DNA from 3 places in the Massilia phyllosphaerae genome. Region 1 is predicted to be linked to each of the others. Evidence: riboswitches for the same ligand, from Rfam matches in the RefSeq annotation. Region 1 holds a riboswitch; each other region holds the start of a gene.
What was found. Region 1 has a riboswitch for thiamine pyrophosphate ahead of U1H99_RS07110 (TonB-dependent siderophore receptor). Riboswitches for the same ligand answer to the same signal wherever they lie in the genome.

Region 1 (3,908 bases):
AAGAATTTCGGGATGCGGGTCTCGATGAAATCGGCCGCGCGGCGCTTGGCTTCCGGACGCTGGTCTTCGTAATACAGCGAGGTCGCGATCGGGTGGTGGGTGTCGTGGGCCTCGGCCACCAGGTCGGCGATGGTCAGCTGGATCTGGTTGACCCACAGCCGGCCCTGCTCGTCCTCCGGCGCCAGCCCGTGGCGCTGCCCCAGGAACAGCAGGATGTTGGCGGTCTGGCCTATCAGCAGCTCGCCCGCCTTCAGGAAAGGCGGCGCGAAGGACGGGTGGTCGGGGCCGTCCATGGCCGCCATCATGCGCGCCATGCCGCCGGGTCCGCGCGCCACGTCGACATAGGGGACACCGGCCTCCTCCAGGGCCAGGCGAACGAATTCCCCGCGGCCCTGGATCGTGGGCCAGTAAAAAAGTTCATACGCCATCGCTGCCTCCTCGTGTTGTTCGGTCTGACTCAATTATTGAGCATGATTCCGAATGTTCGGCGCGGCAATCGTGCTAGTCTTCGGCTTGGCAACGACGCCTGACAAAAAATTAATAACAAGAGACATGTCCACAACAAACATTACGCACGGAATCCACCTTCGATGGTGCCGATCTTGACCTGCTGAACGCATTTTTCCCGCTGAGCAATCTCACCGTGGCTACGCCACCGGTGCGACAAGATAAACACACCCGATAACGAAAGCGATTCCGGAGCGCCCATGATTTTCGCTCATCTCACCAAGGGTTGGATGGCCCGCCGTCGCGAGGCCGGCCTTGCCTCCTGGCTGCTGTCCATCGCGCGCAGCGCACGCGTACTGGCCTATTACCGCGCCCACCGCGACCTGTGCCGGCTCGGCGTCTACCGCCGCCACGTGGCCGGGCGGTCCAACGACGACCCCTTCCACCATCTCAGCCACCGCGACTACCTGATCAAGGGCCTGTCGCCGCGCCGCCGCGTGCAGGCCGTGCTGAGCCATTACCGCTTCGAGGAAACCACCTTCAACGACGCCTACCTGCAGGCCGTGTACGGTGCGCGCGGCCTGCCGCTGTGGCAGCACGAGGCCGAGGTGGATGGCCAGCTGAGCAGCTTCATGATCCAGCTCGAGATGGCTTCGCGCAGCAATGCCGAGGGCGACCTGACCGTGGCCCTGGTGGCCGACGGCAGGTGCCTGCACCGCCTGTCCTTCAGCTGGCTCGACGGCCGCATGGTCGGGCTGGACATGCCGGTGGTGCCCTTCATCGCCCGCAACCAGGGACGCTGGGCCGATTCCGGTGCCGCCTTCGACGCCTTCGAGCGCGTGTTCCCCAACAATTCGCCCAGCTTCTTCTGCTTTGCCGCGATGCAGGGCATCGCCATGGCGCTCGGCATGGACAAGGTGATGGCGATCCGCAGCGACGCCCACATCGCCTACGACCCGGACCCGGACAAGCACTTCGCCAACGCCTACGACGGCTTCTGGAAGATCCTCGGCGGCGCCGAGACCGGCAGCGGCTATGTCATCGGCCTGCCCTTCTACGTCAAGCCGCTGGCCGACATGCCGTCCAAGCACCGCAAGCGCGCGGCCCAGCGCCGCGAGCACTGGCGCGTGATCGGCGATGCGGCGCGCGCCACGCTGCAGCGCCACCTGCTGCATGCGCGCGTGCAGGTCGCGCACCCGGCGCCGGTGCTGGAAACGGCGTAGGAACCAATTCGCCGCTTTTACGTCTATTGACATAAGTACTACATAGGCGCACACTCGCGCCTTCGCTAGGGGTCCTGGAAGTTCGCTTCCGGGTGAGAGATACCCTTCGTACCTGATCTGGATAATGCCAGCGAAGGAAAGCGCAACGCAGTTCCCATCTTGTTTGCCCTTCCCCCGTTGGCTCCGGCTTTGATAAAGCAGCGCAGCCGGACGGCGCGCGAAACGAGCAAACACATGAACCATCCACTGAAGCATTCGATCCTGGCTTGCGCATTGATGCAGGCCTTTGCAGTGTCGGCGCAAACTGCGGCACAAACCACGGCCCAGGCCGACGCCGGCCAGCCGGTCAACGAAGTCGTCGTCACCGGTAACCGCTTCATTGCCCTCGACCGCGCCAGCGTCGGCGGCTTCGGCGAAGCCTCGCTGTTCGAGACCCCGGCCTCGATCATCTCGATCGGCCGCACCCAGATGCAGGACCTGTCGATCCGCTCGACCACCGACGCCGTGCGCTTCGACGCCTCGGTCAGCGACGCCTACAACGCGGTCGGCTACGCCGAACAGTTCTCGATCCGCGGCTTCACGCTCGACAACAACTACAGCTACCGCAAGGACGGCTTCGCGATCCCGGGCGACACCCAGATCCCGCTCGAGAACAAGGAGCGCGTCGAGATCCTGAAGGGCCTGGCCGGCCTGACCGCCGGCATCGCCGCCCCGGGCGGCATCGTCAACTACGTCACCAAGCGCCCTACCGACAAGCCGTTGCGCTCGGCCACGGTGGAAGTCAGCGAGCGCGGCACGCTGTACGGCAGCGCCGACATCGGTGGCCGCTTCGAGGACCGCCGCTTCGGCTACCGCATCAATGCCGCCGCCGCCGACCTGCATCCCTACGTGCGCGGCGCCAACGGCGACCGCCAGTTCGTCTCCGGTGCCTTCGACTGGCAGATCACCCCGGATGCGCTGCTGCAGCTGGACATGGACTACCAACGCAAGTCGCAGATCACGGCGCCCGGCTACCAGCTGATCCGCGGCGAAGTGCTGCCGACCAACGTGTCCGCCAAGACGCTGCTGAACGACCAGCCCTGGACCAAGCCGGTCGAGACGCGCGACACCAACCTCGGCCTGCGCTTCGAGTACAAGCTGGCGCCGGGCTGGACCGCCACCGCCTCGGCCAACAAGCACTGGTTCAAGCGCGACGACTACACCGCCTTCCCCTACGGCTGCAGCAACGAGGGCGACGGCTACTACCCGGGCTACTGCTCGAACGGCGACTACGACGTGTACGATTACCAGAGCGTGGGCGAGCGCAAGAGCCCGTGGGGCGTGCAGGCCATGGTGCAGGGCAAGTTCGCCACCGGCACGCTGCGCCATGCGCTGACCGTCGGCGCTTCCTACAACGAGCGCCACGACAGCTTCGGCGACTACGTCTACGAACTGGTCGGCTCCAGCAACATCTGGACGCCGCGCGTGACGCCGCAGGCCGATCCCGCGATATTCAGCACGGGCCGGGTGTTCGAGCGCCGCAGCGACCAGGAAAGCGCGCTGTTCGCCCAGGACATCGTGACCCTGGGCCAGGGTTTCACCCTGCACGGCGGCCTGCGCCACGTGCAGATCAAGCGCAGCGAGTTCGACGAGGACATCGGCGACAAAGGCGACTACGTCCATGCCGACAACAGCTTCACGCTGCCGAGCGTGGCCCTGGTCTACCGCATCGGCCGCGACTGGAATGCCTACGGTTCGTTCAGCCATGGCCTGCAACACGGCGGCATCGCGCCCATGATGACCAGTAATCAATACCAGGTGCTGCCGCCGGCCCGTTCGCGCCAGGCCGAATTCGGCCTCAAGGGCGCGCTGTCGAATGGCCTGAATTTGTCGGCTGCGCTGTTCCAGATCCGCCAGGGCCTCGAGTACGAAGATCCGTTCCAGACCATCAACGGCCTGCATCCTTTCGTGCGCGGCGGGCGCGAGACCCATCGCGGCCTCGAGGTCTCGGCCGACGGCCGGACCGGCGCCTTCGACTACGGCGTGTCGCTGATGGCGCTGAACACGCGCCAGGACGGCACCGGCCAGGCCGGCATCGACGGCAAGCGCGTCACCGACGTCCCGGCCTTCAAGTCGACCGCGTGGCTGCAATACGCGGTGCCGGCGGTGCCGGGCCTGAAGGTGGACGGCATCTGGCAGTATGCCGGCAAGAAGGCCTTCGACGTCCAGAACACCGTGTTCGTGCCGGACTACCACGTG
Region 2 (3,908 bases), on a different contig from region 1:
GACGACAGCATCACCGACGTCGTCGCCGGCGGCTTCGACGCCGGCATCCGCTCCGGCGAACTGGTGCAGCAGGATATGGTGGCGATCCGGCTCACGCCCGACCTGCGCATGGCGGTGGTGGGCGCCCCTGCCTATCTTGCCCGGCATCCGGCGCCGCAAGCGCCGCTGCAACTGCGCGAACACGCCTGCCTGACCTACCGCTGGCGCGAGAGCGGGACGCTGCAGCGCTGGCGTTTCTCGGGGCCGGCGGGGGCCAGCGAGGTCGCCGTCGATAGCGTGTTCACCGCCAACGACACCAATCTGCTGCTGGATGCCGCGCTGCGCGGCGCCGGCCTGGCGTATCTCCTCGACGGCCTGGTGGCGCCCTACCTGGCGCGTGGGGAACTGGTGCGCGTGCTGGAACCCTGGTGCCCGCCATTCGCCGGCTTCTACCTCTATTACCCGAACCGGACACACATGCCGGCGGCGCTGCGCGCATTCGTCGACGTCCTCAAGTCCAGCTACGCGGATCGATGATCATCCCGTATCGCCGCATCAGGAAAACGGGAACGCGACCTCCGGCTCGCGACCGCTGACGATATCGGCCAGCGCCCGGCCCGAGCCGCAGGCCATGGTCCAGCCCAGCGTGCCGTGGCCGGTATTCAGGTACAGGTTGGCATGGCACGTCCTGCCGACGTAGGGCACGTTCGACGGCGTCAGCGGCCGCAGGCCGGCCCAGTAACGCACCTGGTCGTAGTCGCAGGCGTCGGGGAACAGGGCGCGCACGCGGCGCGTGATCGCTTCGCAGCGCACCATGTTGAGTTCGCGCGAATAACCGTTCAACTCGCAGGTGCCGGCCACGCGCAGGCGCGATCCGAGCCGCGACATGACCAGCTTGTGGCCGTCGTCGGTGAGCGACACCGTCGGTGCCGCGGCGGCATCGGCGATCGGGTAGGTCGCGGAGTAGCCTTTGCCCGGATAGATCATCAGGCGGATGCCGAGCGGTGCCAGCAGGGCAGGGGAGAAACTGCCGAGCGCGACGACGACAGCGTCGGCACGCAGCACCTGGTGCCGACCGGCGCCGTCGATGACTTCGACGCCGGTGATTGTTCCTGCCTCGGCCAGCAGGCGGGTCGCCGTTATGTTGTAGGCAAAATGGACGCCGGCAGCCGTGCTGCGGGCGGCAAGCCGGGTCGTGAACCGGTAGACGTCGCCCGATTCGTCGCTGGCCGTGAAGTCGCCGCCCACCAGCCGCGGGCGTGCCGCGCGCAGGGCCGGCTCGATGCGCACGACCTCGTCGGCGTCGATCGTCATGCGCGGGCAGCCCAGTGCGCGCATCGCCGCCGCCGCGGCGCACGCTTTGTCGAACTCCCGCTCGTCGGTATAGAAATGCAGGATGCCGCGTTCCAGGTGATCGTATTCGATGCCGGTGTCGGCACGCAGGGCCTGCAGACTGCGACGGCTGTAGTCGGCCAGCGCGACGATCCGCCGCAGGTTGGCGGCGACGCGCCCCGGCCGGCACTCGCTGATGAAGCGCAGGCACCAGCGCCATTGCAGCGGATCGGCGCGCAGGCGGAACAGCAGCGGCGCATCGTCGCGCCCGAGCGAGCGCAGCACCTTGAGCAGGCTGGCAGGATTCGCCCACGGCTCGGCATGCGACACCGAGATCTGGCAGCCGTTGGCAAAGCTGGTCTCCTGCGCCGGTCCGCTCTGGCGTTCGAGGACGGTCACGCCATGGCCGGCCTGGCGCAGGTACCAGGCCGACGCGGTGCCGACCGCGCCGGCGCCCAACACGATGATGTTCAAGGTTGCTCACTCCCCGGGTCACGATAAGGACTGGCAATCCGGCGGAGAGAAGGAAAACGGATGCGGGGCGGCGCGCGCGCAGTCTGTCCGGGCTTCCCTTCGCTGGCATTATCCAGATCAGGTTCAAAGGGTATGTCTCACCCGCGCGTCGCTGGCGACGACGCAGGACCCCTAGCGTTGTGTCATCTCTTGCGAGGTGACGGCAGCAGTGTACGCAGGTTCCGGGCGGCTGGCAAACGCCGCTAGCCGCCTAGTCCAGCCATGGGTGGGCCGCCAGCCAGCGTCCCAGCTCATTGTCGTTGGCGCACTGCAGTTTGCTGAAGATGTTGGCGCGGTGGGTTTCGACCGAGCGCGGGCCGCAGGGCGGGACCAGGACGCGGGCGATTTCCTTGTTCGGCTGACCCAGCCCCACCAAGCGCGCGACCTCGCGCTCGCGCGGCGTCAGCTCGGCCCACAGCCGCAGCGCCTGGACACGGACGCGGGCCAGGGCGATAGCGGCCGGGAGCTTGTCGAGCAAATGCTGGGTGTCCGGTTTTTCGACCCAGTCGTAGGCGCCGCGCCGGACCGCTTCCAGCGCGGTCGGAATGTCGCCATGCGCCGACAGGAACAGCGTCACCAGCGGACTGTGTTCCGCGAGCAGGCGTTCGAAGACCGCCAGCCCGCTCATCCCTTTCATGCGCAGGTCGAGGATCACGCAGCCCGGCTGGCGCATGTCGACGGCATCCAGGAAGGCCTCCCCGGAATCGAAGGCCTGCACCGCCAGCCCCTGGGAAAACAGCAGCAGAAGCAGCGAGCGGCGGAGTGCTTCGTCATCGTCGACGACGTACAGCGTGAGTGGCATGTCTTTCATGGTACGGTGGGGAGCGTGAAGGAAAAGGCGGCACCGCCGCCGGCACGATTTTCGACGGTCATGAAGCCGCCATGTGCTTCGATGATGGTGCGGCAAATGTTCAATCCCAGGCCCAGCCCGTCGGCCTTGGTGGTGAAGAACGGGGCGAACACCTGTTCCAGCTGTTCCGGAGGAATGCCGGGCCCGCGGTCGGCGACGGTGATGCGCAGGCCCTGTTCGGCGCGCTGGCAGGCGAGCTCGATGCTGCGCTGGGTGGGCGGCGGGTGCGGCTGGTCCTGCGTCGGCTGCATCGCCTGCAGGGCGTTGTGGACCAGGTTGGCCAGCACCTGCTCGAGCAGTACCCGGTCGCCGCGCACCGGCGCGCCGCCATCTTCCATCAGCAGCCGCAAGGTGACGCCGTGGCGTTGCAGCTCGGGCTTGAGCAGCGTCGCCGCATGGGCGACGACGCTGTCCATCCCCAGGCGCTCGTAGTGGGCGCGCTGCGGATTGATGAAGGCGCGCACCCGCTTGACGATTTCGCTGGCGCGCCTGCTCTGTCCGACGATGTCGTCGAGCGCGCCCGCGAGCATCGTGCCGGCCGTGGTGTCCGCCGACCCACCTGCCGCGGTACCTGCGAGCGCGCGGGCGGCGACGGCGAAGTTCGACAGGGCCATCAACGGCTGGTTGAGTTCATGTGCCAGCGTGGACGCCATCTCGCCGACGCTGGCGAGGCGCGCGCTGCGCTGGAGCCGCAACTCCTGTTCCCGCTGCCGGGTTTCTGCCTGTTTCTGGGCGGTGATGTCCACCACGGAGCTCATCCAGCCCCGGTGTACGCCCTGCGCGTCGACCAGCGGGGCGGCATACACCATCGTGATCACATCATGGCCGTCCTTGTGCCGCACACGCGATTCGAAGCCGTGCGGCGCGGCGCGTCCCTGCAAGGCCTCGTCGCTTTCGCGCGCCTGTTTTTCCAGGTCGTCCGGATGCCAGTAGGGATAAGGCGGGCTGCGCCCGAGCAATTCCTCCGCGCTGTACCCTACCATGGCGCACAGTGCCGGATTGACGTAGATGATCTTGCCTTCCGGGTCGCGCGCGCGCATGCCCACGAGCAGGGAGTCTTCCATCGCCTTGCGGAACGCGTGCGCTTCTTGCAGGTCGCTGGTGCGCTCCTCGACCCGCCGCTCCAGCTCGAGGCGGGCCGCGCGCTGTTCGGCGAAACGCTTGTCGCGCAAGCGCCAGTACAGCACGCCGAGCAGCAGCAGCGCGACGGCCAGCGCGGTAAGCGCGAGCGCGG
Region 3 (3,908 bases), on a different contig from region 1:
TGGCAACCACGTGGCGCGCAAGCCAAGCCTCCGTGCACGCCTCCAGCGCCATGATCGCGCCTTGCGAGAAGCCGGCCAGCACGGTGTTGTCGGGCGCCGCACCGTGCACGCGCTGCAGGCCGCGGATGGTGTCGACAAAGGCCGGCAAGGCAGCGCGGATGCGCGCCGGGCGCTTGTCTTCGGTGATGCCGTCGACCGAGAACCATTGGTAGCCCTGCTCGCCCAGGTCGTAGGGCAAGGCGGCCGGCGGCGCGGCGATGACGGCGTGCGGCAGCGCCGATGCGATGCGCGCGGCCAGCGGCGCCATGGCGGCCGGGGTGGCGCCGACGCCGTGCAGCAGGATGATCAATGAATGCGCCAATGGGCTTGCCGCCATCAAAAAACTCGCTTCAAAAGGCTCGCTTCAAAAGGCTAATTCCGCGTCCAGCTCCTGGCCCAAGCGCAGCTCGGTGCCGGCGCCGCGCACCACGATGCAGTTCATGCCGATGCACACCGCGCCTTCCAGGCGCGCGTTGGCGCGGTAGGTTTGCAGGATGTCGAGCGGGTCGGGGCCGGGGATGGCGGTGGCCTGGTCGATCGACGGGATCGGGCAGCGCCCGCAGGGCTTCACCGGCCGGATCGCGAGGTCGGCGTCGTGCAGCGCCTCGAGGTAATCCTCCTCGAAGGCTTCCAGGCCGTCGACCACCAGGTTGGGGCGGAAGCGGTCCATCGGCAGCGGCGCCCGTCCGGCGCCGTGCAGCCGCAGGTTCAGGTCGTCGAGCGAGGCCTGGCCGATCAGCAGCAGCGGATAGCCGTCGGCGAAGCGGGTCTGCGAGGCGACGCCGCCGGTCCACTTGACGCTGGTCGGCCGCTGGATGTCGCGGCGGAAGCGCACCAGGCGGCAGGCCGTGCCGAGCGCCGCGCTGAACCAGCCGGCCGCGGCATCGCCGCAATCGGCGGCGTCGACCAGGTCGTCCCAGACGCGAACCCGGCGCGGTGTTTCGGTGCCGCTCCAGGCCAGCGACAGTTTGATGTCGGGCTGGCCGGGCATGCTCACGTGCAGATAGTCACCGTCCGGACGCGGCCGGATCAGCGCCATGCGCGGGTGTTCGCGCTGGGTGAGGAACTGGCCGTCCTCCAGCACCACCATCCATTCGCGGTCGTGCACGCCCAGGGCGGACAGGCCGGCATCGAGCAGCGTGGCGGCGGGGACCGGCATGCCGGCGCAGGATTTGATCGGGTAGAGGATGAGTTGGGTGAGCGTGGGCATTGGCGAAGCGGCGTGGGATGTCCGCAGAAGATAATAATCGGCCCGCACATTGTAAACGTCGTTCCCGGCCTGGGCTGCCCCCTTGGCGGGAACCCAAGTTTGCTAGCGAAACGCATACATCTTGGGTTCCCGCCTGCGCGGGAATGACGTTCATACGTCGCGGGCCGAAACATCACTCATTGCCATCTTTTAAAAACCGACGTACACTCCGCTCGTCGCCTTCGATTCGCATGAAGCGACAACAACGCTAGGGGTCCTGCGCCATCAACCGCGCGGGTGAGACATACCCTTCGAACCTGATCTGGATAATGCCAGCGAAGGGAAGCTACAGAGTCCGCATGCACGCGCCTCCCGGCCGGCAAGCCTGCTCCGCACTCCTCACGCTGGATCGCCGATCCTCAGTGACCAAAGGAGTGCACTTGAACGCCGATCCGAAATTCCTCTCCGCCAGCGCCACCGTCGATGCCGCTGCCATCAACCCGTTGCCGAACTCGCGCAAGGTGTATGTCACGGGCAGCCGTCCCGACATCCGCGTGCCGATGCGCGAAATCCGCCAGGCCGACACGCCGGCGTCCTTCGGCCATGAACCGAATCCGCCGCTGTGGGTGTACGACACCTCTGGCCCCTACACCGACCCCGATGCGCGCATCGACATCCGCTCCGGCCTGGCCCCGCTGCGCGCCGGCTGGATCGGCGAGCGCGGCGACACCGCCGAACTGCCCGGCCCCACCTCCGAGTACGGCAACGCGCGCCTGAACGACCCCAAGCTGGCCGAGCTGCGCTTCCACCTGCAGCGCAAGCCGCGCCGCGCCCTCCCCGGCCGCAACGTCACCCAGATGCATTACGCGCGCCAGGGGATCATCACGCCCGAAATGGAATTCGTCGCCGTGCGCGAAAACCTGCGGCGCCAGGAATACCTCGCCACCCTGGAAGCGGCCGGCCCCACGGGCAAGCGCATGGCCCAGATGATCGGGCGCCAGCATGCGGGCCAGTCGTTCGGCGCGGCGATCCCGCGCGAGATCACGGCCGCATTCGTGTGCGACGAGATTGCCCGCGGCCGCGCCATCCTGCCGAACAACATCAATCACCCGGAATCGGAGCCGATGATCATCGGCCGCAACTTCCTGGTGAAGATCAACGCCAACATCGGCAACTCGGCGGTCACCTCGTCGATCGGCGAGGAAGTCGAAAAGATGACCTGGGCCATCCGCTGGGGCGGCGACACCGTGATGGACCTCTCCACCGGCAAGCATATCCACGAGACGCGCGAGTGGATCCTGCGTAACAGCCCGGTCCCGATCGGCACCGTGCCGCTGTACCAGGCGCTGGAAAAGGTGAACGGCAAGGCCGAGGACCTGACCTGGGAGATGTACCGCGACACCCTGATCGAACAGGCCGAGCAAGGCGTCGACTACTTCACCATCCACGCCGGCGTGCGCCTGCCCTTCGTGCCGATGACGGCGAACCGCCTGACCGGCATCGTCTCGCGCGGCGGCTCGATCATTGCCAAGTGGTGCCTGGCGCATCACAAGGAATCCTTCCTGTACACGCACTTCGAAGAGATCTGCGAGATCATGAAGGCCTACGACGTCGCCTTCAGCCTGGGCGACGGCCTGCGCCCCGGCTCGATCTACGACGCCAACGACGAAGCCCAGCTGGCCGAACTGCGCACCCTCGGCGAACTCACGCAGATCGCCTGGAAGCACGATGTGCAGACCATGATCGAGGGTCCGGGCCACGTGCCGCTGCACCTGATCAAGGAGAACATGGACCTGCAGCTGGAGCAGTGCCACGAAGCGCCCTTCTACACCCTGGGCCCGCTGACCACCGACATCGCTCCCGGCTACGACCACATCACCTCCGGCATCGGCGCCGCCAACATCGGCTGGTACGGCACCGCCATGCTGTGCTACGTGACGCCCAAGGAGCACCTCGGCCTGCCCGACAAGGACGATGTCAAGGACGGCATCATCACGTACAAGATCGCGGCGCATGCGGCCGACCTGGGCAAGGGCCATCCGGGCGCCCAGATCCGCGACAACGCGCTGTCGAAAGCGCGCTTCGAATTCCGCTGGGAAGACCAGTTCAACATCGGCCTCGATCCGGACAAGGCGAAAGCCTTCCACGACGAGACCCTGCCCAAGGAATCCAGCAAGGTAGCCCACTTCTGCTCGATGTGCGGCCCGCATTTCTGCTCGATGAAGATCACGCAGGAAGTGCGCGACTACGCGGCGCAGGGCATGCAGGTGAAGGCGGTCGAGTTCATGCGCAACGGCGCAGAGCTGTACCAGAAGGCGTGACCATGCTGGAAAGTGAAATTGAAATTGAGTTGAACGGCGCCGTCCACGCGGTGCCCGAAGGCGGCAGCCTGCGCGACCTGGTCGCCTCGCTCGGGCTGGCCGGGCAAGCACTGGCACTGGCCGTGAACCGCAGCGTGGTGCAGCGCGAGCGCTGGGCCGCGACCCCGCTGGCGGCGCACGACAAGGTCGATGTGGTGCGTGCCATCGGCGGCGGCTGAATCCTGTACGGAGACTTATCACTATGAACGAAGCAATGCGTGAAGACCGGCCGCTGACCATCGCCGGCAAGCAGTACCGCTCCCGCCTGCTGGTCGGCAGCGGCAAATACCGCGACCTCGAACAGACGCGTGAAGCAACCG

Region 2: it holds a riboswitch for thiamine pyrophosphate, as region 1 does, so the genes downstream of both, U1H99_RS09690 (D-amino acid dehydrogenase) here and U1H99_RS07110 (TonB-dependent siderophore receptor) in region 1, are expected to answer to the same signal.
Region 3: it holds a riboswitch for thiamine pyrophosphate, as region 1 does, so the genes downstream of both, thiC (phosphomethylpyrimidine synthase ThiC) here and U1H99_RS07110 (TonB-dependent siderophore receptor) in region 1, are expected to answer to the same signal.

Annotation. Positions count from the first base shown of each region.
Region 1 is NZ_JAXSQX010000001.1:1,583,396-1,587,303, reverse strand. Features, by position in the region: gene U1H99_RS07120 (glutathione S-transferase) at 1-428, opposite strand, end outside; gene U1H99_RS07115 (DUF535 family protein) at 708-1,670, shown strand; TPP riboswitch at 1,728-1,826, shown strand; gene U1H99_RS07110 (TonB-dependent siderophore receptor) at 1,905-3,908, shown strand, end outside.
Region 2 is NZ_JAXSQX010000002.1:338,331-342,238, forward strand. Features, by position in the region: gene U1H99_RS09685 (LysR family transcriptional regulator) at 1-516, shown strand, start outside; gene U1H99_RS09690 (D-amino acid dehydrogenase) at 535-1,785, opposite strand; TPP riboswitch at 1,863-1,968, opposite strand; gene U1H99_RS09695 (response regulator transcription factor) at 2,036-2,635, opposite strand; gene U1H99_RS09700 (sensor histidine kinase) at 2,632-3,908, opposite strand, start outside.
Region 3 is NZ_JAXSQX010000008.1:247,881-251,788, forward strand. Features, by position in the region: gene U1H99_RS26235 (alpha/beta hydrolase family protein) at 1-361, opposite strand, end outside; gene U1H99_RS26240 (MOSC domain-containing protein) at 404-1,249, opposite strand; TPP riboswitch at 1,489-1,589, shown strand; gene thiC (phosphomethylpyrimidine synthase ThiC) at 1,669-3,549, shown strand; gene thiS (sulfur carrier protein ThiS) at 3,552-3,767, shown strand; gene U1H99_RS26255 (thiazole synthase) at 3,791-3,908, shown strand, end outside.